One region of the Enterococcus sp. AMC1252 genome, then DNA from elsewhere that is predicted to be linked to it. Evidence: a T-box and tRNA genes for the amino acid it is inferred to sense, from the RefSeq annotation. Region 1 holds a T-box; the other holds one or more tRNA genes.
What was found. A T-box is a leader RNA that pairs with one kind of tRNA and senses whether it is charged. The one in region 1 lies ahead of leuS (leucine--tRNA ligase), so its partner is inferred to be a tRNA-Leu.
Positions count from the first base shown of each region.

Region 2: it encodes a tRNA-Leu, which carries the amino acid that the T-box ahead of leuS (leucine--tRNA ligase) is inferred to sense. The anticodon was not compared.

Region 1 covers NZ_CM177097.1:3,231,938-3,247,941, forward strand. Annotated here, with positions in the region: gene AC4BB5_RS15275 (amino acid ABC transporter substrate-binding protein) at 1-713, shown strand, start outside; gene wrbA (NAD(P)H:quinone oxidoreductase type IV) at 779-1,387, opposite strand; gene AC4BB5_RS15285 (rhodanese-like domain-containing protein) at 1,635-1,946, opposite strand; gene AC4BB5_RS15290 (glycoside hydrolase family 1 protein) at 2,134-3,600, opposite strand; gene AC4BB5_RS15295 (hypothetical protein) at 3,947-4,267, opposite strand; gene AC4BB5_RS15300 (hypothetical protein) at 4,292-4,948, opposite strand; gene AC4BB5_RS15305 (hypothetical protein) at 5,012-5,545, opposite strand; gene AC4BB5_RS15310 (fibronectin type III domain-containing protein) at 5,556-8,207, opposite strand; gene abc-f (ribosomal protection-like ABC-F family protein) at 8,569-10,170, opposite strand; gene fosX (FosX/FosE/FosI family fosfomycin resistance hydrolase) at 10,615-11,016, opposite strand; gene leuS (leucine--tRNA ligase) at 11,156-13,669, opposite strand; T-box leader at 13,832-14,074, opposite strand; gene AC4BB5_RS15330 (LysM peptidoglycan-binding domain-containing protein) at 14,126-16,004, opposite strand, start outside.
Region 2 covers NZ_CM177097.1:2,341,969-2,357,972, forward strand. Annotated here, with positions in the region: gene AC4BB5_RS11085 (hypothetical protein) at 182-358, shown strand; gene AC4BB5_RS11090 (pyridoxal phosphate-dependent aminotransferase) at 440-1,657, opposite strand; gene AC4BB5_RS11095 (glycoside hydrolase family 13 protein) at 1,881-3,530, opposite strand; gene AC4BB5_RS11100 (DUF2871 domain-containing protein) at 3,700-4,101, shown strand; gene AC4BB5_RS11105 (SDR family oxidoreductase) at 4,632-4,775, opposite strand; partial or broken gene AC4BB5_RS11110 (SDR family NAD(P)-dependent oxidoreductase) at 4,774-5,316, opposite strand; tRNA gene AC4BB5_RS11115 (tRNA-Leu) at 5,712-5,794, opposite strand; gene AC4BB5_RS11120 (ElyC/SanA/YdcF family protein) at 6,021-6,746, opposite strand; gene AC4BB5_RS11125 (SprT family protein) at 6,968-7,453, opposite strand; gene AC4BB5_RS11130 (Tex family protein) at 7,456-9,648, opposite strand; gene AC4BB5_RS11135 (metallophosphoesterase) at 9,766-10,500, opposite strand; gene AC4BB5_RS11140 (efflux RND transporter periplasmic adaptor subunit) at 10,701-11,561, shown strand; gene AC4BB5_RS11145 (ABC transporter ATP-binding protein) at 11,574-12,266, shown strand; gene AC4BB5_RS11150 (ABC transporter permease) at 12,282-13,505, shown strand; gene AC4BB5_RS11155 (EVE domain-containing protein) at 13,566-13,976, opposite strand; gene AC4BB5_RS11160 (pyridoxamine 5'-phosphate oxidase family protein) at 13,998-14,417, opposite strand; gene AC4BB5_RS11165 (cob(I)yrinic acid a,c-diamide adenosyltransferase) at 14,527-15,084, opposite strand; gene AC4BB5_RS11170 (EutP/PduV family microcompartment system protein) at 15,090-15,530, opposite strand; gene AC4BB5_RS11175 (histidine phosphatase family protein) at 15,527-16,004, opposite strand, start outside.

The sequences.
Region 1 (16,004 bases):
TCAATTCTGAAAAACGTGTAATTGTTGGGTTAGATGATTCCTTTGTTCCAATGGGATTTCAAAACAAGTCGGGGGAAATCATTGGTTTTGATATCGATTTAGCTAAAGCAGTTTTTGATTTATATGATATCAACGTCGACTTCCAATCTATCGACTGGTCTATGAAAGAAAATGAATTACAAAACCAGACAATTGATCTGATTTGGAATGGTTATTCCAAAAGTAATGAACGAGAAGAAAAAGTGCTTTTCAGTGATGAATACATGAAAAATGAACAAGTTGTCGTCTCTTTAAAAAAGAATAACATCAATAACTTTTCAGATATGAAAGGTAAAGTTTTAGGTGCTCAAAACGGTTCCTCCGGTTATACAAGTTTTGAAGCACAACCTGAGATTTTGAAAAATTTTGTGAAAGACCAGAATGCTATTTTGTATGATGGCTTCAATGAAGCATTTATGGATTTAAAATCTGGTCGAATCGATGGCCTATTGATTGATCGTGTTTACGCAAATTATTATTTGTCTCATGAAGATAATTTAGCCGACTACTCCATTATTAGCGGTGGTTTTGATAGCGAAGCTTTTGCTGTTGGTTTACGAAAAACTGACAAAATGCTGGCAGAAAAAATTAACCTTGCCTTTGAAGATCTCAGAAAATCCGGAAAATTAGCTGCTATTTCTAAAGAGTGGTTTGGAGAAGATGTGACTAAATGAACGTTCACCTTTATAAAATAAGTTTAAAAAAACCGTTAGACTAATCTAACGGTTTTTTGACTGTTCTACTCACTTAAATATTTACTTGCTACATCAACCAAACGTTTAGTTTGATCCTGAATCGCTGCTTTTACTTCATCTGCTTTCAGCATATTTCCTTCTCCGTCAATTGAAGCACTTGTTCCATACGGATTACCACCCGCTGCAAAAGTTGATGGATTTACATACCCAGCAGGTACGATGATTGCACCCCAATGTTGCATTACAGTATAAATACCTTGGATCACTTGTTCTTGTCCACCATTTGGATTTTGTGCAGAAGAGAATGCTGTGACAAATTTATTTGCTAATTTACCTTGTGCCCAAAGTCCGCCTTGTAAATCAAAGAATTGTTTTAATTGGCTAGCCATAACACCAAAACGTGAAGGAGAAGAGAAAATATAAGCATCAGCCCATAATAAATCATCGCTAGTCACTTCTGGAATCTCTTTACTTGCTTCAACGTTTTTACGCCATGCTGGATTTGAATCGATTGCTACATCAGGTGCTAATTCATGAACTTTTCTTAAACGAACTTCTGCACCATTTGCTTCTGCTGCTTCTTTGGCCCATTTCACCATTTGTGTACCTGTTCCTGTTGAACTGTAGTATGCAATTAATAATTTTGTTGTCATGATTTTTTCCTCCAATAACTGTTGTTTTCTTATCTACATTCCAATACTAACAAAAAGTAAGTAAACTCGCAAGAGTTTTTACTTACTAAAAATAAGTTTTTTAAAAAAAACAACTCAACTGGCTCTTTTCTTCAATACAAAAAGACTGGAACATAGTTCCAGTCTCGTAGAATTTAGATATACGGTAGGAGCTAAAGCAACTCCTTCCTATTTCAAGAAGTTAAATTCCTTTGCTTCAATCTCTTTTTTAATTATAATTATTTTCTTTGCCATCCCAAACTGACATACCTTCTGAAACAGAAACAACATTATAACCATAATTTTCAAGAAAAGAACATGCGTGTTCTGAGCGTACACCATGTTGACAAATGACATAATGTGGCTGTTCTCGATCAATCTCTGACATCGCTTCAGGCAGTGTGGATAAAGGATAGTTCTTTGCTGTAACGATATGTCCTGCCATAAACTCATCCACTTCTCGAACATCAATGATTGAAACTGGTTCATTGACTGTTAATTCAATTAATTCTTTTAATTCCTTGATTGATACTCTTTTCATCTTATTACTATTCCTCCTGCGGCTTTTTCAACCATCTGACTACTATTATTGAATTCTAGAATCAGCAAATTCGCCTCATTAGCAAGTATACCACTGTTCATTTTAACCACAACTTATTTTGTCTTTTTTGTGAATTTTATTAAAAAAGGCTTACTTCAAGTATGCTTTGAAGTAAGCCTCATTTTCACTACTCTTGTATGCCATTTGCTGCTATCAAATTTTTATACCAATAGAATGATTGTTTTCTAAAACGATCCAGTGTGCCATTTCCTTCATCGTCCATATCAACATAAATAAAGCCATAACGTTTTTTCATTTCACCCGTTCCAGATGAAACTAAATCAATGCATCCCCAAGGTGTATAACCGATCAAATCTACCCCATCTAATTCAACCGCATCTTTCATCGCAGCCACATGCTTACTGAAATAATCAATACGATAATCGTCTTGAATCGTCCCATCAGCTTCTATTTGGTCTACAGCCCCAAATCCATTTTCTACAACAAATAAAGGGACATTATAACGATCATACAATTTACACAAAGAAATACGTAACCCTAAAGGATCTACAGCCCACCCCCAATCTGATTCTTGTAAATATGGGTTCTTTACTGCTGGCATTTGATTGCCACCTACATATTTTACTTCATCTGGATTAGAAGCAGATACAGTTGACATATAGTAACTAAAGCCAATATAATCAACCGTTCCTTCTCTGATGATTTCGTCATCCCCGGCTTCTTTTTGGATCACAATATTTTCTCGTTCAAATTCTTTTATTTTATGAGCTGGATAGTACCCCTTAACTTGGACATCCATGTAAAATTCTTGCTCACGATTAAATTGAATTGCTTCCATTACGTCATCTGGATTACAACTCATTGGATAGCTCGGGACATAAGCGACCATCATTCCTATTTGGAAATCGGGATTGATCTCATGGCCTATTTTAACTGCTTTGGCACTCGCCACAAATAGATGATGCACCGCTTGATACTTCGCTTGTTTATCATTTTTATGAATACCTATTTGAGTCCAGCTTCGTAAAAAATTGATTTCGTTAAAGGTCATCCAATACTTCACTTTATCTTTGTATCGTTTAAATAATGTTTCACAGAAAAATAGGAAGTAATCGATTACTTTTCTACTTGACCAACCATCAAGTTTATCAGCTAAATACATTGGAATATCAAAATGATTGATCGTGACAATCGGTTCAATTCCATAGCTCAACAGTTCATCAAAAACTTTGTCATAAAAAGCTAATCCTTCTTCATTGATCTCCCTTGTCCCTTTCGGACAAATTCTAGACCAAGCAATTGAAAGTCTAAAACATTTAAAGCCCATCTCTGCAAATAAAGCAATATCTTCCTTATAATGATGATAAAAATCAGTTGCTACATGACTTGGGTAATATTGATTAGGATCAACGTATCCAACAGCTCCTTCTGGTAAAGCATCTCCTCTATCACACGTTTCAATTTTACCGTCTTTCGTTTTATACGTAATCATTCTTGGTGTTGTATGACTGCCTCCTGTAATAGCATCTAAAGTACTCAGTTCTTTCCCACCTGAAAGATAACCTCCCTCATATTGATTGGCAGCTGTTGCTCCGCCCCATAAAAAATTATCTGGAAATACAGATTTACTCATTGATCATTGCTCCTTACTCTATTTTTTTAGATAATCTTATTAACCTAGCCTACTCAATTTCATTGCTGAAACAAACGATTCATCGGCAATTTATATTTTCGTTTGTCGCTTAAAATAGAAAAACCATAATATAGGAAACATGACCAACTAATCGTCATCTTTACTATATTATGGTTATGCCTGAAAAAATCAGTTACATTCCGTTGTATTTAATTATAGCACAAAAGAAAGCGCTGTCAATCGTTCATCTGAGAAAGTTTAGTAGATTCTATATAAAAACCGAGCAATTCTGAATAGAAACATTGCCCGGTTTAAACCTATATTTATCTGAAAATAGACCATTTCTTTACTTTTGATTTTTTCTATGCGCTTTCCATCTGTTAAGCAATGCATAAAACAATAGCAGCACCAATCCAATCGGTGTTAGTTTTTCGATTATACTACCTGTATTGGGAAATTTCTTTAGTTCGATGTGCGTTTGTTTTGGTTGTGCTAATTTTGTATCTGTTGTTGATTCTAGTTCTTTTAACGGCGGTGTGTGTGCATCGTTTCCACCGATTTGCCCATAGATCTCTACATCAGTAGCAGCATAGGCAAAATCTTGATAAAAACTAAGACAGCTTGCTAAGAGAATGATCATGATAATGTGACAACCATATTGTTTCATTGTCCATCACAGCCTTTTATTAAATTATGGTGTTACACCCAGTGTTGTACCGTCTTTTTGGATAGAGGTAAATTTCAAGGTTAGTGTATAGTTTTCTGCTGCTGCATTTTCATTAACATCTGTAGGTAAACTAGCCACTGTTGTTCCTGTGTAGTTGAATTTAGCAGAATTAGCATATGCTGAAGCTGCATCGGTGTCTATGTTCAAACGTCCATCTTTATTTGCTAAACGCATCCAAACAGGAGCACTTGTCAAATCAACCAATGCGTTACTTTCTACTAAATTAGTCGCAGCAGGAGTTGCAACTAACCCATCTCCCTTAGCGTTGATCGTTAATTTGTCAACATATTTAGGTGTGCCATCCATTTTATTCAATGTCACTGCAACACCGCGACCTGAATTATTCACAATACTGTAGTCTGCTGACTCAATATTTTTGTGTGCACTGGCTGTTGTTGTGTGAAACGCCGTTGCAGTATCAACAGTAACATTAATCCACTCATCTGAACCTTCTGGAATATTCGTATCGGGTTCTGTATTGTCCAATTTACCGATCATTCCATTGATGATCACATCTGCCGAGTTTTCTCCATCGATTGTTTCAGCTGAAACTAGTTGTGTCAATCCTGATACGCTTAGACCTAGCATCATTGCAGTAAGTAAAAAGTTTGTTTTTTTCATATTGTTTCTCCCTCTATGTGTAAGATGATTTATTTTTAACAGAAAATCTGTCAAATACCGCTATTAGTTGTTGATACGAATTGTAATTCCAGCTTGAACTTGGCCACGTTTTTGGTTTGTCTTTGAATCATAAATATCAAATGTTGCCGTTGCTGGATGATCTCCTTGAGTAAGTTTTTTTTCTAGTTTAGCTCCATTTATCTCATATCCAGGTTGGATTGCTCCGGAGGAATAGATTTGTTCTTTGTTACTATCCAATCGAATGACTACATTGATAGGATAGCCGTTTTCGATTGGATTTTGAATGTATAAACTACCTTCACTATCACTCGTTTCAAATACAGCTTCTGATTTTATGACCATATTGAATTTGCTAGCATCCACTGCTTTTTGTTCGGCCTCTTTGACTTCTTTATCACTCATTTTTTTAGCACCTTTTGTATCTGGTAAATAATCACCCGATACAACTTGGACAGGTTCTGTTTTAGTCGAAAAATAATAATATAAACCACCTACTGATACAGCTAACAAAAACAACAATAGTAAAATCAGCAGTCGTTTCTTTTTCTCTTCGTTTGTTGGGTTTGTTTTATCCATTGAATTCCTCTCATTCTCCATTTTTTTCAACCTTGAAAGTTATTTTATATATTGGAAATACCGCTTGCTTTGTCGGATTGAAATATTTCCCTTTGAGACTTAGATTTTTTTGTTCATTAGCCTTTAAAATACCGATCGATAAAGGTTTGTTTGACAATTCACTAGTCAAAAAGTGCGGCGCTTCTTGGTCATTGTCTACAAGCATCTGCAAAGCAAGTTCATTTTGCCCAAAACTTCCAGAAAGAGTATCTAATAGTAACAATTGATTGGCAGCTGAATTTTCCTTTGTTAGATTAGTGATAGATATTTTGGTGGCTATGTTTCCTTTGTTTATGATTGGATAGTCCGTTGAAGATACCTCACCTTCTTGTAAAGTACCCAAGTCTTTATTTTGAGTCTGAAAAGCCATCTCGATAGGAACTTCCACTTTGATAATTTCTGTTACTGTTTGAAATTCGGTTAGAGGTGTCATTGCTAAAATAACTTCTTCTCCAGACGCCCCAGTAACTCTCACACGCACGTAATACGTAACATCTCCGTCAAGTCCTTTTAACTTTGTTGTAAATTGTTGATTCTTATCACCTGAAAGAGTTGCAGTTTGTGATTTTGTTGCGTCAACTGGGAAATCTTTATTCTTACTGTATTCCACTTTGACTTGTTGGTAATTTCCGCCATAATAGGCTTTTTGACCTGGTAACGAAGATTCTTCCCCATTAGAATAATCTGTCCACCTTCCTGTATCACTTGCTAATTCACCATTGATGATGGCTGAAGTCGTTGTGACCTCTGCTGCGATATTTTTCAGCTGTGGCTTTGTCGTAAATCTGGTAGCCTCAGAAAAATCACTTTCTCCTGCTTGATTTGTGACGACCATTTGAGCCCAGTAATCTGTATTGGGGTTTAAATCATCTAATTTTACTCTATAGATGGAATTCAGTACGGTATTATCTTGATCATCAAAATTATTTAATGTAACAATATGTTTCGCTTTTCTTAAATCGTTTGTATCTTCTTTAGTGGTAAATAGAAAGAATTTTACTTCGGTCGCTTGACTCCCATTATTGATGGATGATCCATACAGCGAAACAGATGTAGCTGACTCGCCAGTAGCAATCAATCCTAATTGGTCTGGAACATCTATAAATTCACTAAAAACAATTTTTGATGCACTTCTTAAGGCAAGTATTTCTTGTCCAGAAAATGGATCTGGTGAACCTACAATATTTGTAAAGTTTGTTCCTTGAACGCTTAAATCCGACGCTTCTTTAAAAATCTCTTGTGTGGGAGTGGTGTTTGTTTTATTTGAAAATGTCTCGATTTTTTGTAAATAGTTACTTGAAAATGATAAGTTATTTATGCCATTAGCACCATTTAGTCCTAATGTTCCAATGCTGACCGCAGCAAAAGAGACTCGCTTTGCTTTATTCATCTGAATTGCAAATGTGCTAGAAGCAGAGGTTGTAAAAATCCAACTATTGGCAACATCTATTGAAATATCAGCATTTTCAGCAATCGTCATGCCGCCTTTAGCGTTGTAAAGATTGATTGGCATGGGTAATTTGAAGTCCACTTGAGCATTTTCTCGAAAATCGAAGACTACTGGCTGCGTTTGATTGGAAGCAAAAAATTGATTTCTTGTGCCACCTGTGGCTAGCGTCACTTTGTCTAGATTGAAAACAGCATTTTTTTCGACAATATAACTGGGTGCTAAAGTACCATATGTCATATTACTGTTTGTCTGGATATCAAGTTGCGCATCTTCTCTAACTACGATTTGGGATTTACCTGCATAGGGATTTGCGGAAGAGCTACTTGTAGACCAAATAAATGCATCTGTTCTATTAGAAGAATGTTGGATTGAGGTGTGACCACTTTGAATTTCTACGTAATTGGTTTCTGCCCATTCTTGGGAGTATGTATTCGTTCCTCTTTGATCGATCCTGTTTTGCCCCCGCATAATGACCGACCCGTTTATGTTATAGATCATTTGACCATTTGTTGAATAATAATCGACACCATCAAAAATAAATGTCATATTAGCCGCCGAGCCGCCTGATAAAAAACCGTAATAGCCAACTGCTCCTGTACCATCAGTATTACCAAACTGCGTATTCCGAATTTCTATTACTGCATTTGTTTGATTCGCATAAAAACCACTAGTAGCCGAAGCCCCTTTATTATATGTAATAATGTGATTGGCCCCATCAATGATCATACGATCTTTAAGCTGGTAACCAGCTGAGCCTAAGTCAATATTATTCGTTAAACGAAATTTCAACTTTTGACTGTCTTTTAAATAGCCAGTCAAGGTAGTCGCTGAATCAACTAACCAAAAGCCATCTGCATCTTGTATCGAAGCTGCTTTTACCATGTTTTTTTCGTTTAGAGTATAATTATCTTCATCTATTAATTCATTTATATCATTATTATCTGTTATTTTTTCAACTTCAGCTACTTCATCTTCTGTAATGAATTCTTGACTAGATGAAGAGTCACTATCATGTATTTCTGACGAATCAGATACTAATGTTTCTTCCGTCGTCTCGGCTGTTGACGAGTTTTCTTCAATAGTTTGATCTATTCCAAAGGCATAGGACCAATCAATCGGAAAAATAATTAGAATGATAAAACTTATAAATATCAAGTGAATATTTTTTTTCATACCAGTCCTCCCTTACTTCTTCAAAAAAATAGAATGAAATTATTCCTTGTATTTATTATTGTATTGTAATTTCCAGTTAATTTCAATTTAATAACACAAGTTTTTTATATTTTATATATTTATTTTATATTTTACAATAAATGATTTTTGACTTTATATAGCTTTACTGGTGTTTCAGCAGATTTGTTTTGTTTTTCACAAATATTAAGTTTTCTTAAAGTTCTTCAAAATATCTCTATTTTTTGATAGTTTATAACCAAAACGTGCACTTTTTATTGAAATTAAAAGCCAGGAACAACAAGAACGAAATAAAAATGGCATGCATTTTTATTTCGTTCTTTAACTTTTTTATTAGTTTGGATTATTTAGAAGTGAGTACTTCCATATAGCTTCCTGTTTTTTTCTTGATTTTCTGCTGTTCAACAATTAAAAATGTATCAAACATTTTTTGTAAAAAGAATCGATCATGTGAAACAACTAACATTGTTCCTTTAAAATTTTCAAGTAGTTCTTCTATTTCCTCTCTCGTCTCGATATCTAAATGATTGGTCGGTTCATCTAACACTAAAAAATTGACTTCATTATGCATCAGCTTAGCCAATTCTAAGCGAATTTTTTCACCACCACTTAAAAATCGAACTTGTTGCTTCACGTCATCACTATAGAATGAATACTTGGCTAGCACACGACGGCTTTCTTGTTCAACTAGAGAACAAGCTTCTCCAAATGATTGTAAGATCGTTTGGTTGGGCTTTTCATAATGAATAATTTGAGGTAAATACCCTATTTTAAGATTTGTTCCTTGCTTGATTTCCCCACTGTCGAACTCTTCTAAAGCTAGAGCAAGTTTTAACAGTGTACTTTTTCCTACTCCATTTTCTCCTATTATTGCTGAACGTTCTTGCCAAAATAAAGAAAATTCTGCTTTATCAAATAACGTGCAATCAGCATATTTTTTACTAACCTCATTAAATTGGAGAACTTCTTTACCAGAACGATTCGTTTCTTTAAATTTCTTTCCGATTTTTGCTGTTTCATCTTTAGGTTTAGAAATCATCTGAATCTTTTCTAAGCGTTTCTCAAGTTGCTTCGCTTTTTTAAAGAACTTTTCATTATCACCTTCGTGCCCCCATTGTCTGAAACGGCGAATCGCCAGTTTTATTTTTTGTATTTCTTTTTGCTGTTGCTCAAAATCTTTCCTTAGTTTTTCAAGCTGCTCTTCTTTTTGCCGCTTGTACGCAGAATAATTTCCTTTGTACTCTTGCACACGACTATCTTCTAGTTCTACGATTTTTTCTACCGTGTTATCTAAAAATAAGCGGTCGTGAGAAACTATCAAATAAGCAGTTTTTTCATGAGTCAAATAGCCCTCTAGCCAGGTAATTCTTTTCGCATCTAGATGATTAGTTGGTTCATCTAGTAGTACAAGCTCATTTTCTTGAAGTAGTATTCTGGCTAAGGCAACAATCGTCTGCTCACCACCGCTTAACTCTGAAAACTTTTTCTCCAATAAATGATTGATCATTAAACCATTGGCAATCATTTCCAATCTATTTTCCATTTCGTAGCCGCCAGCTTGTTGAAATTCTTCTTGTTGTTGACCGTAACGAGTTAACAACTTGTCTAAGTCACAGTCTGGAATTGCCATCTGCTCTTCCAATCGCGTTAATTGTTTTTGAATCGAGTTCAATAGTGTAAATGTCTCTAATAAATACTCCCTTACTTGTTGGAGACTTACTTTCGGCATTTGAGCCAAGTAACCGATACGACTGTTCTTTTGGCACGTGACTGTTCCCGAATCAACCGTTTCAAATCCTGCTATGATTTTCAATATTGTCGATTTGCCTGAGCCATTTGTACCAATTAAACCTATTTTTTCCCCTTTATTGATTTGTAAATTTAATTCTTCAAACAGTGGTTCTGCTCCATAATTTTTAGTTATTTTTTGTAACTGTACTAACATCTTTTCCTCTTTCTGCCATTCAGACAGATCCACAATAACCAACATCTTCATCGTATATATTAATTTTAAAATAATTTTGGCATGCACAAAAAAGCTGAACATCTTTCCCGTCCAACCTTCAAATATTTACTATTAGCTATGGATTTCAACTACTCTGATTTGAGTTTAGAAATCAGTTCACTAATTTCTTGTTATTTTATGACTGACTGTTTTTAAGTAAATAAGTCTGAATGGTCTGTTTTATTTAATTTTTTATCCCTTTTTAGACACACTTGTCCCTTGAGATAAAAAATTGGAAATAATAACATGACAAAACGCTAGGTACGCTATGATATATGAACAGCTTGCTGTTATTTTTGACATGTTGACCATTGTACTTATTCACCACCTTCGTCATTTCTTAGATATATTGTAGCATGATGATTAAAATTGCGCAAAGTGAGTTTATTTCTTTCCCCTTTGATAGTACTCTAATCGTTCGTTTAAAGTTCCTGTATGCAGCTCAAATAAATGATTATCAAAATCATAGAAGTAAATAGAATTGGCTTCCCCTATTACTCGCGGACGTCCATTTTTTATTTCTAATCCTAAAGATCGAATTTTATTTAAGTAACTGTTATATTCACTTTCTTCGATTTTAAAAGCAATGTGATTATATGTCTTTGATGGTAATGACTCACCTTGCATAATCGCAATCCAAAGATCGTCGATCAAGAAAAATTTTTCTTGCGCTATTGAAAACGTATCAGCTCCGCTTGAATATACTTCATTAGCATCAAATATCGTTTCAAAAAATAGAGCTGCTCTTTCTAAATCTTGAACGATAAAGGTTAGATGACTAATCATTTTTTCCCTCCTATTTTAGAATAAACTGAAGAGGCTAGAACACAACTCTACGAGTCATATCCTAGCCTCAAGAAATCCGAGCAGAAACAACTACTCACTTCTCAGAGTTAACTACTTCTGTGCAACCGTCTCTTATAGTTTAATTCGCTACAATATTCACCAATTTATCTGGAACAACTATAACTTTACGTATTGTCTTTCCATCAATAAAGGATTGGATTTCTTCAGTTGCTAAAGCTTTTTCTTCCAATTCATCTTTACTCAATCCGCGAGCAACATTCAGCTTCGCACGAACTTTTCCGTTAACTTGAAAAACTACTTCAACTTCATCTTCAACTAATGCTGATTCATCATAAGCTGGCCAAGGAGCATTTGTTAGACTTTCTTCATTCCCAAGAATTGTCCATAGTTCTTCACCAATATGTGGTGCGATAGGTGCTAATAATTGAACAAATCCTTCAATGTATTCATACGGTAAAACATCGACCTTATTGGCTTCATTCACAAAGACCATCAATTGAGAAATAGCTGTGTTAAAGTGTAAGTTCTCCATATCTTCTGTCACTTTTTTGACTGTTTGGTTATATACTTTCGTCAAACGTCCATCATTGATAGTTGTGATGCGGTCACGCATTTTATTATTTTCATCTACAATCAAGCGCCATACACGATCCAAGAATTTACGGCTACCTTCAAGCCCGTTTTCACTCCAAGCAATGGATGCATCAAGCGGACCCATGAACATTTCGTACATTCTTAATGTATCAGCACCATATTTTTCTACAACATCATCAGGATTTACAACATTCTTCAATGATTTACTCATTTTAGCTGGTGATTCCTCTAGCTGTTCTCCTGTTTCAATATTGACCCAGACTCCGTCACGTTTTTCTACCATATTTGTAGGAACCAATACACCGCGGCTGTCACGGAAACTTTGACCTAAGATCATTCCTTGATTATATAGTTTTTGATACGGCTCTTTCGTCGGTACAACACCAATATCATAAAGGAATTTATGCCAGAAACGAGCATACAACAAGTGGAGTACTGCGTGTTCTGCTCCACCAATATAAATATCTACAGGTAGCCAACGTTCTAGTTTTTTATAGTTGGCAATTTCATTTTTATTATGGGGATCGATATAACGTAAATGATACCACGAACTTCCTGCCCATTGTGGCATTGTATTCGTTTCACGTTTACCTTTTTTACCAGTTTCAGGGTCAACTACATTGATCCACTCCGTGATATTTGCAAGTGGTGATTCTCCTGTTCCGCTTGGTTTGATATCATCTGTTTTTGGCAATCTCAGCGGTAATTCAGATTCTGGAACAGTGGTTGTCGTACCATCTTCCCAATGAATCACAGGAATTGGTTCACCCCAGTAACGTTGACGAGAAAACAACCAATCACGTAAGCGATAGCTAACTTCTTTTTTACCGACTTGTTTTTCTTCTAACCATTCATTTATTTTAATGATTGCTTCTTCCTTGTTCAAACCATCTAAAAACTCAGAATTGATGTGTACGCCATCACCTGTGAATGCTGACTCTTCAACATTTCCACCTGCTAGGACTGGAATGATATCGATATTGAATGTTTTCGCAAATTCGTAATCACGCTCATCATGAGCTGGAACGGCCATTATTGCACCAGTTCCATAAGAAGCCAGTACATAATCAGCGATCCAAATCGGAATTTCAGCCCCGTTAACCGGGTTTACTGCGTAAGCCCCTGTAAAGACACCCGTTTTTTCTTTAGCTAAATCAGTTCGGTTCAAATCAGATTTTTTAGAAGCTGCATCAATGTATGCTTCTACAGCATCTTTTTGTTCTGGGGTAGTAATTTTTTTCACCAATTCTAATTCAGGTGCTAAAACCGTATAGGTTGCACCAAATAATGTATCTGGACGAGTCGTAAATACAGTAAATTCATCTTCCAATCCTGCAACTTTAAACGTAACATTTGCGCCTTCAGAACGACCGATCCAATTACGTTGCATATCCTTTATACTTTCAGGCCAATCCACTAACTCCAAATCATCTAGTAAGCGATCTGCATATGCTGTGATTTTCAGCATCCATTGACGCATTGGTTTTCTGACAACATCATAACCACCACGTTCGCTTTTCCCATCGATAACTTCTTCATTTGAAATCACTGTTCCAAGTTCCGGTACCCAGTTAACCGCTACTTCTGCTTCATATGCTAATCCATGTTCATATAATTTAGTAAAAATCCATTGCGTCCACTTATAATATTCTGGATCAGTCGTATTGATTTCACGATTCCAGTCATAGCTAAAACCCAATGAATTGATTTGACGCTTGAATGTTTCAATATTTTTTTTAGTAAATTCTGCTGGATCATTTCCCGTGTCTAAAGCGTATTGCTCTGCTGGTAAGCCAAATGCATCCCACCCCATTGGATGTAAAACGCTATATCCTTGACTTCTTTTCATACGAGACAAAATATCTGTTGCTGTATAGCCTTCTGGATGCCCAACATGTAGTCCTTGTCCTGATGGATATGGGAACATATCTAGAGCATAAAATTTTTCTTTGCTTGGATCATCATGGGTAGTAAAGCTATTGTGCTTAGCCCAATATTTTTGCCATTTCTTCTCAATTTTTTTGTGATCGTAACTCACGATTTTCTCCTCCTATTTAAGTAACTTATTATTGTGATGTTTAATGGTGATTCACTAGTAATGAAACTTCTCTCCCGTTGGTCGCCAAGTATTGTTCATCATCCTACTCTGGCTAAGCCAATCGTAGTGATTCACAACAAAAAGTCCTACAGGAAAAAGTTCCTATAGGACGTGTGATCGACAACGTGGTACCACCTAAATTTACTTGTAGAATTACAAGCCTCAGCGTTGTAACGGCCGCCGCCGATCTCACTTAGTAAAGTGGAGATAATCATTTCATGATTACCTGTTACTTATTCAGTAAAATAACTCCAAGGCGAGTTCGAAAGCTTCTGTGTGTATTTTCACCAACCATACACTCTCTAAAACATGGTTCTTTCTACTATTCCTTTTCACTGTTTATATTTCTATCATGTGCTATCATACTACCAAACATTACAGTCAATATCAATTGTTTTATTTAACTTTCAATTTTTGACCAATATAAATCATATCGCTAGATAGACCGTTCATTTGTTTGATTTTTTGAACACTTGATCCATATTTTTGCGAAAGTCCCCATAAAGTATCCCCACTTTTCACAGTATGTGAACCTGAGGTTTGATTGCCACCTTGATTACCAGCTGAACTTGTTGAGCCGGTTGAGCTCCCTTGGCCTTTTTTCACAACCAAACGTTGACCTGGATAAATAATATCTCCGCTCAGACTGTTCCACTGTCGTAGATTAGCGATACTTATACCATTCGCATTCGCAATCGACCAAAGTGAATCTCCTGATTTTACAGTGTAATAAGAATTTGAGGTACCTGTGTTTCCAGAACCTCCTGTATTTCCTGTTGAGCCGCCAGTGCTGCCTCCCGTGTTGCCTCCACCTGCATTACCGGAGCCTTTTTTCACGATCAGTTTTTGACCTGGATAAATAATATCTCCACTCAAGTTATTCCACTGACGTAAATTAGCAATACTTGTGCCGTTTGCATTCGCAATCGCCCAAAGTGAATCTCCTGATTTTACAGTGTAATAAGAATTTGAGGTACCTGTGTTTCCAGAACCTCCTGTATTTCCTGTTGAGCCACTGTTGTTACCGCCAGTGTTGCCTCCACCTGCATTGCCAGAGCCTTTTTTCACGATCAGTTTTTGACCTGGATAAATAATATCTCCACTCAAGTTATTCCACTGACGTAAATTAGCAATACTTATGCCGTTTGCATTCGCAATCGCCCAAAGTGAATCTCCTGATTTTACAGTGTAATAAGAATTTGAGGTGCCTGCATTTCCAGAACCTCCTGTATTTCCTGTTGAGCCACCGTTACCGCCAGTGTTGCCTCCACCTGCATTACCGGAGCCTTTTTTCACGATTAGTTTTTGACCAACATAAATGACGTCACTAGAAAGATTATTCCAGCTCTTAATATTTGCAATAGACGTGCCATATTTAGCCGATAATGCCCATAAACTATCTCCAGCTTTTACAGTATGAGTGACATTTCCTGTGCTTGTCCCACCACCGGTATTGCCGCCTGTATTTCCACCTGTGTTGCCGCTACCTGTATTTCCGCCGTTATTTCCACCGCCTCCTGATGAAGGAGTATCATACTGAGTTAAGTTGTATGTTGTAATTATATTATTCAATTTTGTATTATAACCAGGATCAGTTGCATAACGTCCTGTTAGCCAAGCAGTTGCATCCTTGTATGAATTTGTGTTGCTCTTCCAAGCACCTGAATAATAATATACACCTGCTTGAAATGAAGTATTCCTTAAAACGTAGGCGTTATCTCCAAATGATTCTGAGTAAGACGGATATTTTCTAAATGCGGCATTTACTTGAACCCATTGTCCGTTAAGAACTTCCCAAGTCTTCATTGTGACAGATTGTCCTTGATAGCTTCCCTTTATTCCAAATAAATTATGGTTTGGAGCTGCTGATAATGTACTTCTTCCCCAATCACTTTCAAGAATTGCTTGAGCCATCATTACAGATGCATATAAATCATTCGCTGCTGCAACTGAACGGGCATGTCCAGCTATTTCAGCAATAAAGGTGCTCGGACTGATGCTTCTAGATTGCGCGGAAAATGCTGAACGCATCGCAAGATCTGGTGTTTTTGATTCATCCACTTCATCTGTTGAAGAGTTTGTCGTTTCTTCTGTAGATTCAGTAGTTTCAGTATTTTGTGTTGTTTCTGATGTATTTAATTCTGATGATTCTTGTGTTTCAGACGTTCCTTCACTTGAAGATGTTTCAGATTCTGTTGTCTGAGTTTCTTGTGTCATCGAATCGTTTGAGTCAGTCGTCGTTGTTTGTGTTTGAACGGCTTCTGTATGTGTAATA
Region 2 (16,004 bases), 890 kb from region 1:
AGCCAATTTCAATGATCTATATATTAATAAAAAAGTCTTGTTCATCAAAAAGATTCAAAATATGCGAATTCGCATTATGCATTTATTGTACTTTATTGCATAATATACTGCAAGAACATTACCTAATACTAGACCAAGACGATTTAAAATAATTTTGCTTTGCAAATAAGGGGTGTTACTCATGACACAGGAGAAACGAATTAGCTTTAGTTGGGACAAAAGTAGTTATCAGGGCTATGTCGAAAAAGAATATGAAAATGCTTATTTGGTTGTTGTTTCGGATCCAAGTCCGGATATGGAAGAAAAATACACGAATCGTATGGTAATTAGTAAAAAAGAGTGCAAAACTACAGACTAACCTTGTAGATTGCCTTCACAAAACGAGAGTGGCACAAAACTTTTTCAGTTTTGTGCCACTCTTTTTTTATAAACTTTACTCTTATTTTTGCTTATAAGTACTTAAAAATTCACGCATTTTTTCAGTCGTAAATTTCAAATCTTCCATTTTAGGAAGATACACAATTCTGAAATGGTCTGGTTGAGTCCAATTAAATCCTCCACCATGTACCAACAAAATATGATGTTCATGTAGGAAATCTAAGACAAATTTTTCATCATCATAAATATTAAAACGTGCAGTATCGATTTTTGGGAAAATATAAAAAGCCGCTTTAGGTTTCACAGCAGAAAGGCCTGGAATAGCGTTGATTGCATTATGAATATATTCCCGCTGTTCATAGATTCTTCCTCCTGGTAACAATAAGTCATCCACACTTTGATAACCACCTAAGGCTGTTTGAATAATCTGCTGAGATAATACATTTGAACACAAACGCATTGAAGCCAGCATATTCAACCCTTCTATATACCCTTTCACATGTTTTTTGTTCCCGCTAAGAACCATCCAACCACAACGGAAACCAGCAACTCTATGTGATTTCGACAACCCGTTTAAAGTGACTACGAATAAATCTGGCGCCAAGGTTGCAATCGGAATATGAGTCAGTCCATCCATAACCAAACGATCATAGATTTCATCTGAAAAGATAATCAAATCATTTTGTCTTGCTATTTCAACGATCTGTTCAAGAATTTCCTTTGGATACAAAGCTCCTGTCGGATTATTCGGATTGATCAATACAATTGCTTTTGTATTCGTTGTAACTTTAGATTTAATATCATCAATGTCTGGATACCATTCTGCTTGTTCGTCACAAATATAATGAACAGGATTTCCGCCAGCTAATGAAATGGATGCCGTCCATAATGGATAATCCGGCATTGGTACTAAAACTTCATCTCCATTATTCAATAATCCTTGCATACACATTGAAATCAGCTCACTGACACCGTTACCAGTATAAATATCATTAATCGTCACATTAGGGAACCCTTTGACTTGGCAATACTGTTCGATTGCTTTACGGGCTGAAAAAATTCCCTTTGAATCAGAATAACCTTCTGAATTACGAACATTCATGATCATGTCACGAACCACTTCATTTGGCGCATCGAAACCAAAGGGGGCGGGATTACCAGTATTAAGTTTCAAAATGCGAATGCCTTCTTCATGCATTCTGTCCGCTTCTTCTAAAACAGGACCACGTACATCATAACTTACACCATCAAGTTTGCTAGATTTCTCAAAATTTCTCATACTGTATCCCTCATTTTCAAAATTTATATCTTTAAAGTTACGCCACCTAGAAAAAAAAAGCAATGAAAAAATGAAAATTTTCTAAAAAAATTTTCTATCATATTGACCCACCTTATATATTTATCCGTAAAATAAGAGCCACATCATTCTATTAAACGAATCCTACCTTAGCTGAATAGAAATCTGGCAATTCCTTTTTATGTAAAAGAAATTACCAGATTTTTTATTTATGTTTGTAGACTCTAGCTTCATAGGGAGCAAATATTGTATGTTGATGAATAGCGTGATCATTGAGGTTGCATATTATCAAATTCCATTCATCAATTTGAACATTCTCTGGTAAATCAGCAGAGGCAAATTCTCGTGACAAATTGACAATCACTACAAACCGTTCTTCTCCTAGACGTCGTCCGTAAACGAATAGCTGCGGATGATCTGGTAAATACAGTTTATACGTCCCATAAATCAATGCTTCATTATGATTTCTCAACTGAATTACTTCTTTGTAAAAGTTAAGCACTGAATTTGGATCCACTGATTCATCTAATACGTTAATCACCTGCTTATTTGGATTAATAACCATCCAAGGCATTCTTTTTGAAAAACCAGCATATTCTTCTGCCGTCCACTGCATCGGTGTTCTTGAGTTATCCCTTGCTGTTTTTCGAATCACATCCATCGCTTTTTCTGGTTGTATTCCAGCATGAATCATTTCATAATAAAAATTTTTAGTGTCCACTGCATCTATATCATCAATTGAAGCAAACGGCATATTCGTCATACCTATTTCTTGCCCTTGATAAATAAAAGGAGTTCCTTGCAATAAAAGAAATGTAAGTGCTAATGCTTTAGCTGATGATTGCCAAAACACCGTTTCTTCACTACCAAAACTTGATACAGAACGAGGAATATCATGGTTTTCCATGTACAAAGCATTCCATCCTTTACCATCTGCTAATGCTTCTTGCCAAGTCGTAATTGCTTGTTTGAAATGAATGACGTCTAACGACTCTTGTTCTTCTTTATTCCAAAGAGAAATATGGTCAAACTCAAACAGCATATTAAAATAACCTTCATTTTCTCCTAACCATTGATACGCTTCATTGGCACTGACACCATTAGCCTCACCTACTGTTAAAATATCACGTTTTTTAAACACATCTCTCAGTTCTTCCAAATGAGCTTCAATTCCAGGTACATTTTTAAAGGATTCAAAAGGATCACTTCCAACTGATGTTTCCAAAGGAGCTTTCTTAATATGAGAGATTGCATCCACACGAAATCCATCGATTCCCTTATCCAACCACCAATCGATCATTGAAAACAACTCTCTTTTTACCCGAGGATTTTCCCAATTCAAATCAGGTTGCTCTTTAGCAAAAACATGAAGGTAATATTGATTAGTTGTTCCATCATACTCCCATGCTGATCCACCAAAAATCGAAACCCAATCATTAGGCGGTCCGTCCACCTTTCCGTCAGCCCAAATATAATAATCTCTATAGTCATCTTTTATTGACGATCTTGATTCCAAAAACCATGGATGCTGATTAGATGTATGGTTGATGACTAAATCCATGATAATCTTGATCCCCAATTCATGTGCTTCTTTCAAGAGCAAATCAAATTCTTCCATTGTACCAAATGTTTTAAGAATTTTTTGGTAATCACTGATATCATACCCATTATCTATGTTAGGCGATTCATAGACTGGCGTGATCCAAATAAAGCCTATTCCTAAGTCCTTGAGGTAGTCTAACTTTGAGCGAATACCGTTCAAATCGCCAATACCATCATCATTAGTATCCATAAAACTTCTTGGGTAGATCTGATAGCCAACTGCTTCTTTCCACCAAGTACGTTTGATTGTCATCTGTATCACTCCAATTTGTTTTTGTCTTGCATCTATTATATAAGATATGATTAAAAAGTGTATCTGAAATGCATGTAATTTTGATTATAGCTTGAAGCATATACATAGAAATTAAACAATTGATTTGCTATAGTTAAATTGTTTGAATAATAAAAAATAGAGGTGGCCCATGAAAAAATTAGTTAGAGTTAGTATGTCTTATATGATTTTTGGATTGTTAGCAGGGATTTTTTATCGAGAATTTACAAAATGGAATGACTTTACTGGCACTACACAACTCAGTGTTTTACACACACATGTATTGATTTTAGGAATGTTCTTTTTCTTGATTGTTTTGCTGTTAGAAAAGAATTTTCAATTGAGCAAAGAAAAGAATTATAAAAAATTCTATATTATTTATAATATTGGCTTAGGTGTCACATTAATGATGATGACCGTACGAGGTATTTTTCAAGTCTTAGGTCAGCCAGAATCAGCTGCTATTTCAGGGATTTCTGGACTAGGGCATATTATCATTACTGTTGGTTTGGCTTACTTCTTTCAAGTTTTATTTAAAGCGGTTAAAGAATAGTCTAAACAGATTTAGATAAAAGCTATTATTTTTTTTATACGTTTAATTACTTTCCTAAGGTGCGTCTTCTTTATGAAGCACACCTTTATTTTTTACGCAATAAATACAAAAGACCACTACAAAAAATAGTGGTCTTTCATTCCGGTGTTCCTATCAAAGCAATATAGCTATCTATGTTAACGATGCGCATATGTTTTACATCAAATTGTCCTCTACTATTATAGTTTCCTCTCACCTCAATTTTATATTGGTGCATCGGTAGCGACAGTACATAACTGGCAAACGGTCTGTTTTTGATTACGCAATTAATACAAACATCCTCTTCCCAAATTAACATTCCTGTTATAGCATATGGCTTTTCTTTAAACACCTTGATGTGGGTTAATAGTCCTATATGGGTTTCCATAACTTTATGATACACGAAATAACCTCAATGTCCACTCTCTTGTTTCTAAATGAAGAATGACTATTTTCCATTCAATTTTAGAAGATTTATTTTTATAACCAATACTCTCCTTAAGAAATGTTTACTATGCTAAAATACCACCATCCGCAATAAATTCATTTCCTGTCGAATAAGAAGAATCATCTGATGCCAAAAACAACACTAACGCTGAGATTTCCTTTGAATCAGCCATCCTTTTCATTGGGATTGTCTGTTGGAATTGTTCAATCGAAGCTTTTTGTTCTCCCGTTGCTTATGTGACCATTGGGGAATAACACCACCTGGATGCACAGAATTGACAAGAATATTCTTATCAGCAAATTCTAAAGCGGCACATTTGGTCAACTCTCTGACCGCAAATTTAGAGCTGACGTAGCCATCCCCGCCAATACTTCCTTCAAATCCTTCGATCGATGAAACATTAATGATTGAAGCTGGTTGGCTTTTTTCATTAGACCAACAGATGTTTTCATTACTAAGAAGACAGACAGTTGATTAATTTCAATTGTTCTCATAAATTCATCTTGACTGGTATTTTCTAAACTATTAAAGACACTAATACCCGCATTATTAACGAGTATATCTAACACACCTTGCTCTTCAGTGATCTGCTTAATAGTAGCTTGCCACTGCTCTTCTTTTGTCACGTCCAAGTAAACAAAGTGAGCGTTCTCACCTAAACCTGCGACAGTCTCTTTTCCTTCTAATCTCATTGATGCCCCCTCCAGTCTTAACATATAATAAAGTTTGGAAAAACGCTTACATTTCATTGTAGCGCTTTATATGATTTTGTAAATGGCCGTACAATAATTGCAAGATATATTAAAACAGTACTTCTTCAAAAAGAAGGTGTTTTGCTTGGTTTTTGAGTTTATTCTTACGTTGATAAAATAATAAGATGATCTCTTATTCTCTTTATGGTTGTTATCATAAATAAGTTTTTATATGAATCAAATTATTATAACGGATAGATTTATATGTCCTCCACAATCGTAAGGGTCTTACATAAAAATACCAACCAGTTAAGGTTGGTATTCACAAAATATAAGCGGGCCTTCTTTAAAAACTAAATGTTTAAGTAAATTTGTCTTTCGAGTCATTCATTACTCTATCATTTATTTTTTTCCTCTAAACGAGTGTAAAATAAAAAGGCTAAAAAACCTTATGCGGCCAAGAAGACTCGAACTTCCACGGGGTTGCCCCCACCAGCCCCTCAAGCTGACGCGTCTGCCATTCCGCCATGACCGCATTTTATGAAATGATTTGAACAGAAACTTCAATCAATATCTTGTTGCCATTCTAGCAACAAACTGAATTTACTGTGTAAACCTATGATAAAATATGCCTTTGTATTTGTCAATATTCTCTGGTACATCTTAGACTAATAACCAAAATTTCAATATTCAGTTTAAAAGCGATCAAGAAAAAAAAGGACTTGGAACAACTGAACACTTCCAGCTAAGCCCTTTTTCTATTATCTTTTCTGTTTATACTCAAATTGCTGGAGTAATGCTTCATATGCCTGAGACACATCCTGAGGAATGGTGACCTCCCTTATATAATTACGACCTTCAGGCCCGTACCCTTGTTTATCATTCCTTAATCGCGGAATTTCACCTAAAACTAAAGAAAGAAAATAGTCTTTACTCCATAAGCCATTTAGCTTTGGCTCGTCAAAAATAATCGTTTCATCTATTGCTGTAACATAAGGGACTCTGGGTACATAATTTGTAAATACAGTATTGGTCTCTTGCCATTCTTTTTCAAAGGTCGCCTTTATTCTTCTTTGTAAAATGGGGTCTTCCAATAACAATACTGTTTTGGGCACTTTCCTCATTGATTTTACAACATTCAATGAATAAAGAGCATTTTCACCAGAGTTCGTTGACTTCGTTTCTATTAAAAATTGAGCTGGATCTAGGTTATACTTTTCTTTAAAGTACTCTAAATACATTTCAGTTTCACTTGTGTCACTCACGTTGATTCCTATATCTTTAAAGTTTTTGCGTAAAAAAGGGGTAGCGTGACCAATACCGCCGACAAGTAAACATGCAGATACTCTTTCTTGTTTATATAATTGGATCAATTCATCCGCAAGATATGGTAGACTATTTCCAGCTAAAATAGCTAAATCATAAGTACCTGTAACTTTTTCTTTGGCAGATAAATAGTCAATGACTTTATTCCATTCAGCGATCATTTTATCACCTACTCTGTATTTAATCGATAAAACAATAATGTGATTGGGACAGAAGTGTTTAACTCCGAGAAATAAGAAGGTATTCACGAAAATTATTTTTAAAATTTTTGTGAATTTCAGCTTATTTCCGAAGGAGTTACTTCTGCGCCCACCGTTTATTCGGATTCCTTAAGGCTGGGATGTAACACATAGGGTTATGTCCCAGCCCCATTACAGTATAGTTACACCTTTATCAACTTTCCATGGCATTTGCCGCAGACAAATTTTTGCGTATTAATTCTACGTTTTCTTAAAATCAACGTCTGGCATTTCTCACATTGATACTGATGATAAGATTGAGGCTTTTGCTGAACTAAAGGTCGTACGTAGCGGCTGCCACCTGTTTGTTTTAATAGTGTCTTAAAATCTGAATCTTTATGTTTGTAGCCTTTGCCTTCCATATGGAGATGATAATGGCATAATTCATGCTTGATTACTTTGATCAATTCCTCTTCACCGTATAATTCGATGACTTTCGGGTTGAAGTCAATATCATGAGAATTTAAATGATAACGCCCACCTGTCGTTTTCAACCGCCGATTGAAAAAAGCTGTATGTCTAAATTTTTTTCCAAAAAAAGCCGACGAGATTTCTTCTACTAGCTTTTGTAACTGATCATCGGTAAATACTGGCTTTGTTGGTTTTTCCTCTTTCGAAAAACGACTCAAAATCAATCTTTCCTTTCAGCTTGTGGCAGCATCGTTAAACTGATGCGTCCTTTCTTCATATCCACATCTTCCACCCAAACGGTCACAACATCACCTACTGCAACAATATCCGTTGGATGTTTCACAAATTTTGCGCTTAATTTTGAAATATGCACTAAACCATCTTGTTTTACACCAATATCAACGAATGCACCAAAATCGATCACGTTGCGAACGGTTCCTTGTAGTTCCATTCCAGATTTTAGATCTTCCATTGATAAAACATCTTTTCTTAAAAGCGGCGCAGGCATCTCATCACGCATATCTCTTCCTGGTTGAACTAAAGCCGCAATGATATCTTTTAAGGTCTCACTTCCGACTGCTAACTCTGCTTCTAGTTGTGTTAATACTAGCCCTTTAATCCGTTGAGCAGCCTCTCCTGTACCAAGTTCTGCTAATTTAACATTCGCTTTTTCTAAAATTGCTTTGGCAACATCATAACTTTCTGGATGAATCCCTGTGTTATCTAAAATGTTTTTCCCATTTGGAATGCGTAGAAATCCAATCGCTTGTTCATAAGCTTTTGGTCCTAAGCGAGGAACTTTTTTGACTTGATTACGAGCAGTGAACGCACCATTCTCATCACGATAAGCCATTAAATTTTGTGCAGTTGTTTTATTTAAGCCTGATATATGTTGTAAAAGCTGTGGACTCGCGGTGTTTACATTAACACCAACTTGGTTAACTGCTGTTTCTACCACAAAATCTAATTGTTCTGCTAAACGTTTTTGTGATACATCATGTTGGTATTGACCTACCCCTACTGCTTTTGGATCGATTTTTACCAATTCAGCTAAAGGATCTTGCAAACGGCGTGCAATGCTGACTGCACTTCTTTCTTCTACTTGTAAGTCTGGAAATTCAGTTCTAGCTACATCGCTGGCCGAGTAAACAGAGGCTCCCGCTTCATTGACGATCACGTAAAAAACATCTCTTTTGATTTGTTTTAATTGTTCAGCCACAAATAATTCTGATTCACGACTAGCCGTTCCGTTACCAATTGCCACCATTTCAACTTGGTATTCTTCTATCAACTTGCTAAAAGCAGGACCTGCTGCCGCACGTTTTTCTCCTGAAGCTGGTTTATGAGGATAAATAACTTGGATTGCTAACACTTTTCCAGTTGCATCAACGATTGCCATTTTGCATCCTGTACGGTAAGCTGGGTCAAACCCTAAAACAACTTTGCCTTTCAACGGCGGTTGTAGTAACAGATTACGTAGGTTCTCACCAAAGATATTGATCGCTTGTTCATCTGCTTTTTCAGTAAGTTCATTGCGAATCTCACGTTCGATCGCTGGACCAATAAATCGTTTATAACTGTCTAAATAAGCTGTTTCAACATATGGTGCTGTCGATGACTGTTTGTTTGAACCAATCAATTGTCTTTCTAAATAAGAAGCAATTTTTTCCTCTTCTACTAGCAATACTACTTTTAAAATATCTTCTTTTTCCCCACGATTTGTAGCTAAAACTCTATGAGAAACCATTTTACTAACAGGTTCTGAAAAATCATAATACATTTCGTAAACAGATTTTTCATCTTTTTCTTGATCTTTGACCGTACTGACATACTGACCATGTTTAAAGGTAAAATCACGAATCCAACTGCGGAACTTAGGCTCATCCGATACTCGTTCCGCTATGATTTCATGAGCACCTAGTAATGCAGTCTCAGCTGACTCAACTTCTTTTTCAGCATCAATATATTTTTCAGCCTCTAACGTTACATCAGCTTGAACTGGAAAACTCATTAACCAATCTGCTAACGGTTCTAAACCTTTTTCTTTCGCAATCGTCGCTTTAGTACGGCGCTTTTGCTTGTAAGGTCGGTATAAATCTTCTACTTGCTGCATTTTTGTCGCTTTTTGAATGGATTTAGACAGTTCCTCTGTCAGTTTTCCTTGTTCTTCGATTAGGCGTAACACTTCATCTTTACGTTTTTCTAGATTGCCTAAATAAGTGTAGCGTTCCTCGATTTCACGAATTTGTACTTCATCTAAACTACCTGTCATTTCTTTACGATAGCGGGCAATAAAAGGAACAGTGTTGCCTTCACTCAATAAAGTCAGCACTGTCGTTAGTTGTTTTGGACGGTATTCTGTCAATTCTTTCTGAAGTAAATCAACTACTTCTTGGTTATACGCTTCTGCCATATTTACATACCTCTCTTCATTAACATACCGTTTCATTTTAGCATATTATCCACTTGAAATATAGGCAGAGCCCAAAGCTTTAAAAAGACTTTACTCAGTGAAGATAAAAACAAGAGCTTAGAAATCAGGTTCCCAAGGTCCATTCAGATTTTGATACTCGACATCTTGTACGATTCCTTTTTGATCAAAAACAACACCATGGACTGATCCACCAAACACGGCTCCCCCATCAATACCAATTTTGTTATCGGATAGCCACAAATCAGTTGTCTCCATATCTCCATGCAACATCGGCGTAATCGTATGACCAAAAACGATTTTTTTCCCTGTATTGTTTTTACCTTGATGAAATGCTTCTCTGATCCAAATAAAATCGTGAGGGCTTGTTTCATGCCAATCTTTTTTGGTCAAGTCTACACCGGCATGGACAAAAATATAGTCTTTCCATTCAAAATACAGCGGTCGATCCATCAAAAAATCGATCAAGTCTTTGTAGCGACTACGAATCATCATGCTGATTTCTGTCGGAGAGTATTCTTCTGTCGCTCCTTTATGAAGCAAACTTTCCATCGTCTCTTTACCACCATTACGAATATAGCTAGCAAACCAATCTTCAGGCTTGTTTAGAAATTGCAGGAAATATTCTTCATGGTTTCCTCTAAGGTAAATGGCTCCGTATTTTTCGGCCAATTCTTTACCAAGTAAGAAGCTTTCCTTTGTTTTTGGACCACGATCGTTTAGATCACCGATCAATACCAACTGATGCATTGATGGATCATAATACTGGATCAACGCCTTAAATAATTCATATTCCCCATGAATATCACTGATCGCATAAATAAAGTTTTTCATTTCTACCACTCCTTTCGAGTCTTCTTTGTTCATAAGTATAACGCAAAACCCAACGAATGATTCAGATAATCTCCTATAATCGTGTAGGTACTTAACAATCTGACAGAATCTGAAATTAAGCTTAGACTTTTCATGAAAAAGAGAGTAAACTTACATAAATGACACTATGTCATAAAAACAGTAGGAAAGAGTTGAAATGTATGAAGAAGAAAACTATTTTCGGAATTCTTGCAGTCTTGGTAGCTGCAGTCGTTATTTTCTTAATTGTTCAAGGGAATTCAAGTAAATCCAAAGCAGTTACTGTGCGAACAGATGTGGTTAAAAAAGAAACAATCGTCGAAAAACTTTCTACCTCAGGTACCTTGATTCCAAATCAAACACAATCGCTTATCGGTACAGGTAACGTAGTTGATGTAAATGTTCAGGTTGGAGATAACGTAGAAAAAGATAAGGTTTTAGCAACGTATGACAATGGCCTGCAACTGATTGCCGGTTTTGCTGGCACGATCACTCAAGTCAATATTAAAGCGAAACAAGCTGATGCAAACGCCCAACAAGGAAAACCATCGATTCAAGTAGATGATCTTTCCACATTGAAAGTGCAACTAGAATTATCTAATTCGGAAGCATCTGCTGTAGCGATCGACCAAAAAGCCGAAATTTCAAGTGGTAATCAAAAGTTTTCAGGCAAAGTCGTAGAAAAAGATCCTATTGCCAAAAGTGCTCAATCAGCAACAGGAACGACCGCAAGTTTAGGGGCAATCGTTACGTTTGATCAAGCACCAGATAATCTCTTTGCGGGATTTGATGTAGACGTGGATATTACAACAAACACGGCAGAACATGCTTTAGCTCTACCAATTGAAGCTTTAACTTACAATGATAAAAACGAAGCAATCGTCTATGCGGTAAAAGATGGCAAAGCACAAGAAACTAAAATCGAAATTGGCATTCAATCAGATAAATTGATTGAAGTTAAAAGTGGACTAAAAGAAGGCGATACTGTTATTCTGTCTCCAAATTCTGATATCAAAAACAAGACTGAAGTAACCAAAGAATAGAAGGTGAAATGATTGATCGATTTAAAAAATGTAGTAAAAATCTACCGTACTGGCGGAGAAGAATTAATAGCCTTAAAACATGTTTCCTTGCATATTTCAGAAGGAGAATTTACTTCGATTATGGGTCCCAGCGGTTCTGGTAAATCAACAATGATGAATATCCTTGGTTTACTGGATCGATTTGATGAAGGAACGTATCATTTAAATGGGCAAGATGTGACGAATTTAACTAGCAATGAAAGTGCTCATGTCAGAAATAAAGAAATCGGTTTTGTGTTTCAATCCTTTAATTTGATGCCGCGGATGTCACTTTTGGACAATGTTGCACTGCCAATGGTTTACTCAGGTATTTCTGCGAAAGAACGAAAAGAACGTGCGTTAGAGGCATTGCGAAAAGTTGGTTTAGCTGATCGTGTTACTCATCGTCCAAATGCAATCTCAGGTGGACAAAAGCAACGTGTTGCCATTGCTCGCGCCATTGTCAATGATCCTGCTGTTTTGATGGCTGATGAACCAACAGGCAATCTGGATTCAAAAACAACATTGGAAATTATGAACATTTTCCAAGACTTAAATGACGCTGGCACGACAGTGGTCATGGTCACTCACGAACCCGATGTTGCTCAATATACTAAGAGAATCGTGTCTTTTAAGGATGGCGAAATCATTGATGATCAACCTGTCAAAGAGCGAAAAACACTATAGAAAGGAGCCGTTCTTATGGGAATTATTGAAAGTTTTAAAATGGCGATCGATAGTATTTTAGCTAATAAAATGCGTTCGTTTTTGACCATGTTGGGAATTATCATCGGCATTGCGGCTGTAATTGCTATTTTAGCCGTTGGTAATGGTGCAACGAGTCAAATCACCGGGACATTTAGCGACTTAGGTGCTTCAACAATCTCTGTTTCCACAAGTCGAGATGCAAGCGATAGTCAAAAAATCACGAGTAAAGATATCAAAGCACTAAAAGATGGTATTCCTCAAATTGATCATCTCTCTCCTACTGTTTCGATCCAAGCAGTTGGAGCTGCTAATGACAAATCGAAAGCAACGTTGATTATGGCAGGAACACCAGATCTACAGTTTACGAATCAGACAATGGATAAAGATATCGTTTATGGTCGTTATTTCAATACTACAGAATATTCAGAAGGCAGTAAAGTTGCTGTAATCAGTGCAGACTCTGCCCGCTATTTTTTCAATGGACGGGAAAACGTCGTTGGTGAGAAATTCAATTTACGTGGACAAAAAGGACAACTTAGCGTTCGAATTATTGGCGTTACCAAAAGTACGGTAGAAAAAATGGTCGGTTCTTTTGATGAAGAAGAAATGATGGGCTATGTCTCTATCCCTTTGATCACTGCCAATACGCTAAATCCTGACGCAACAAAAATCACTAGTTTGACTGTGATAGCAAAATCCAAGGATGATATCGATGCAGTTTCTAAACAGATCGTAAATATTTTATCTGTACGTCACAATGCGGTCGGCGAAAAAGTTTATACTGCGACAAATTTCCTACAAGCATTGGATCAAGTCAATAACGTTTTAGGCTTGTTTATCAATTTTATTGCAGCTGTAGCAGCCATTGCCTTACTTGTTGGGGGAATTGGCGTGATGAATATCATGCTCGTTTCAGTTACAGAACGAACAAGAGAGATTGGTACTAGAAAAGCATTAGGTGCAACAGATCGTAATATTTTATTCCAGTTTCTAACGGAATCCGTCATTTTGTGTTTAATCGGCGGCTTGATTGGCTTAACGCTAGGCGCAATCTTAGCAGTCACTGTTGCTAGTGCTTTAGATATTACTGCCCAGTTTACGCTAGGATCGATTGTAGCAGTTTTACTATTTTCCAGTGCTATCGGGATTTTCTTTGGTGTTTATCCAGCAAGAAAAGCAGCTAAACTTGATCCAATCGAGGCTTTGCGTTACGAATAGTTATCTAATAGTCGAACAAAAAAAGTAGGACAGAAAAAACTTCTCGTCCTACTTTTTTGTTCATCCTACTTTTTTCATTCCAGAAGCAATACAATCAAATAACTCCTTTGGAATCTGAAAATGACCGAATCTCAAACGTGATCGATACTCTTGCCACAAGGGGAAATCAGTCAACGCTTGAAGAGAAAATGGTTTAATATTATCTAGAAAATCAATGTCTTTTCTAACTGGAATAAAATCTGGTGCCATTTCAAATGAATACGCCTCACCCGGTAAAATCTGCCCGATCGCAATGAATTCTTGGCAGAGTTCTTTGGTTTTTAAGCTTTGCTTAGGTGCATAATAAATCAGCCAGTCACCTGCTTTCATTTTATTCAAAGGTGCTGATTTTCCATGACACAATTGGCAAAAACCTCCTGCCACTCCTAATTCTACATGGTCCTTAGACGCGACCCCAATCCAATAATTCATACAATCGTCTCCTGTTCATCTTTACAGTTGAATCGTTTCTCTGCTATCCATTCCCAAAATCACAATCGCTTCTGAGAAATGGATCTCGTATAACTCCAGCATAGCGCCCGCTTGTTTAATATTTTCTTCGTAACTAGGAATTTTTTGAATCCATTGTTCTGCTACATCATACACGGTTAACTCACTCTTTTTCACTTTTGCATAGTGTACCCGAACATGATTCGTTGTTTCTTTGGGGATCGTTGTAAATGCAACGTTGGCATTTTTTTGAAATTCACCGATTTTTTCATTTCCTTTGAACGTTGAGAAAAAAAGACATTTTTTAGTTTCGTCATAGAAAAAATTAACGATTCGTACATTAGGTACCTCTTCAACACTAGTTGCTAGTGCGATTTCTGTTTGCTCAGCCATTATCTTTTTAAACGCTTCTGTTGTTTTCATAACTTAATTGCTCCTTTATTTTTTAATTGTCTACCTGACAAGTTCAGTCTAACAAACAAACCCTGACAACTGATTGTCAGGGTTTGTTAAAAAGAATTTTAAACGCTGTTTAATTATGAAAGATTTTGCCATTTCGACGATAATTGATATCTTCTCGTCCTTCACGAAAGTTGATGAATCGAGCTACTGCATAAAAATAATCAGATAATCGGTTTAAAAAAATCAGTGCATCCATATTGATTTCTTCCGACTCTTGTACACGGACAACGCAGCGTTCTGCCCTTCTAGCAACTGTTCTAGCCATATGAAGTAAGCTAGCAATCGGACAACCACCAGGTAAAATAAATTCCGTTAATGCTGGCGGAACATCTGCGTATCGATCGATCCGTTCCTCTAGCCAAATCGTTGGTTGAGCATTGGTTCGATAGCCTTTTGTATTGTTTGGTGTAGCGAGATCGGTACCACAATCAAATAACACTTGTTGAATCTCTTCTAGTTCCTTTTTGATCTCTCGATAATTTTGCATCTGACTGATAATATAGCCGATCATTGAGTTCAACTCATCAATCGTGCCGTAAGCTTCTACCCGCTCTGATCCTTTGCTTCTTTTTTCTCCACCGATAATACTTGTTTGGCCTTTATCTCCGGTCTTCGTATAGATTTTCATCTGTCTTATTCTCCTTTAGGCTGTTCTAAATAAGCGGCTAATTCATCGATTCCTTGATTTTCTACAGCAGATATCAAGAAAAATTTCTTTGCCCCAGCTAATGCTAATTGTTTTTTTATTCGTTCAATGTCTTCTTTTTCAGCTAGATCGATTTTAGTGATCACACCAATACAAGGTTTAGCAAATGCTGCTGCAAAAAGCGGCGAAAAGGTTTGTTTCTTCTCAACAGCACTTGCCATCAATACGATCACTTGCGCATCAACAGCTGTTGTTAAAAGAGCACTATAGTAATTACGATGCTGGATAAATTCTCCTGGTGTGTCAATAATTTGATCATGAAACTCGATTGCTTGGGTTTTATTGTAGGAAAGTTCTTCTCCTTTCAATTTTTGTGAAAGGGTTGTTTTTCCGCAACCAACAGAACCAATAAAGATTGCTTTTTTCATTTATTTCTTCCCTCCAGCTGATACGACCTATTCTTGTAACTGTATAACGTGTACGTCCCTTGCTGGTAATCACACGACCAAAAATCAGTTAAATCCCGATTAAAATAATGATCCAAGACTCGTAAAACGCCTAAGTGACCTACAATCAAAATATCTGCTTGCGGATTTTTAGAAAGCTTTGCTTCTATTTTAGAGAAACTTTGTAGCACTCTTTGTTTAAATTTCTCAAACGATTCTGCCATAGGAGGTGTATGATCAAGCGGATCATACAGCCAAGCTTGCCATTGTTTAGGAAATTGAGCTTCAATTTGATCAGCTGAAAGTCCTTCCCATGAGCCAAATGACTTTTCATTGAATCCAGATATGACACAATATTGCTCTTGCGGTTTGACTATTTTTGCAGTTTCTAGCGTTCGTTTAAGTTGGCTGACATATATGGTTGAAAAAGGAACTTCTTTAAGTTTTTCAGCAATT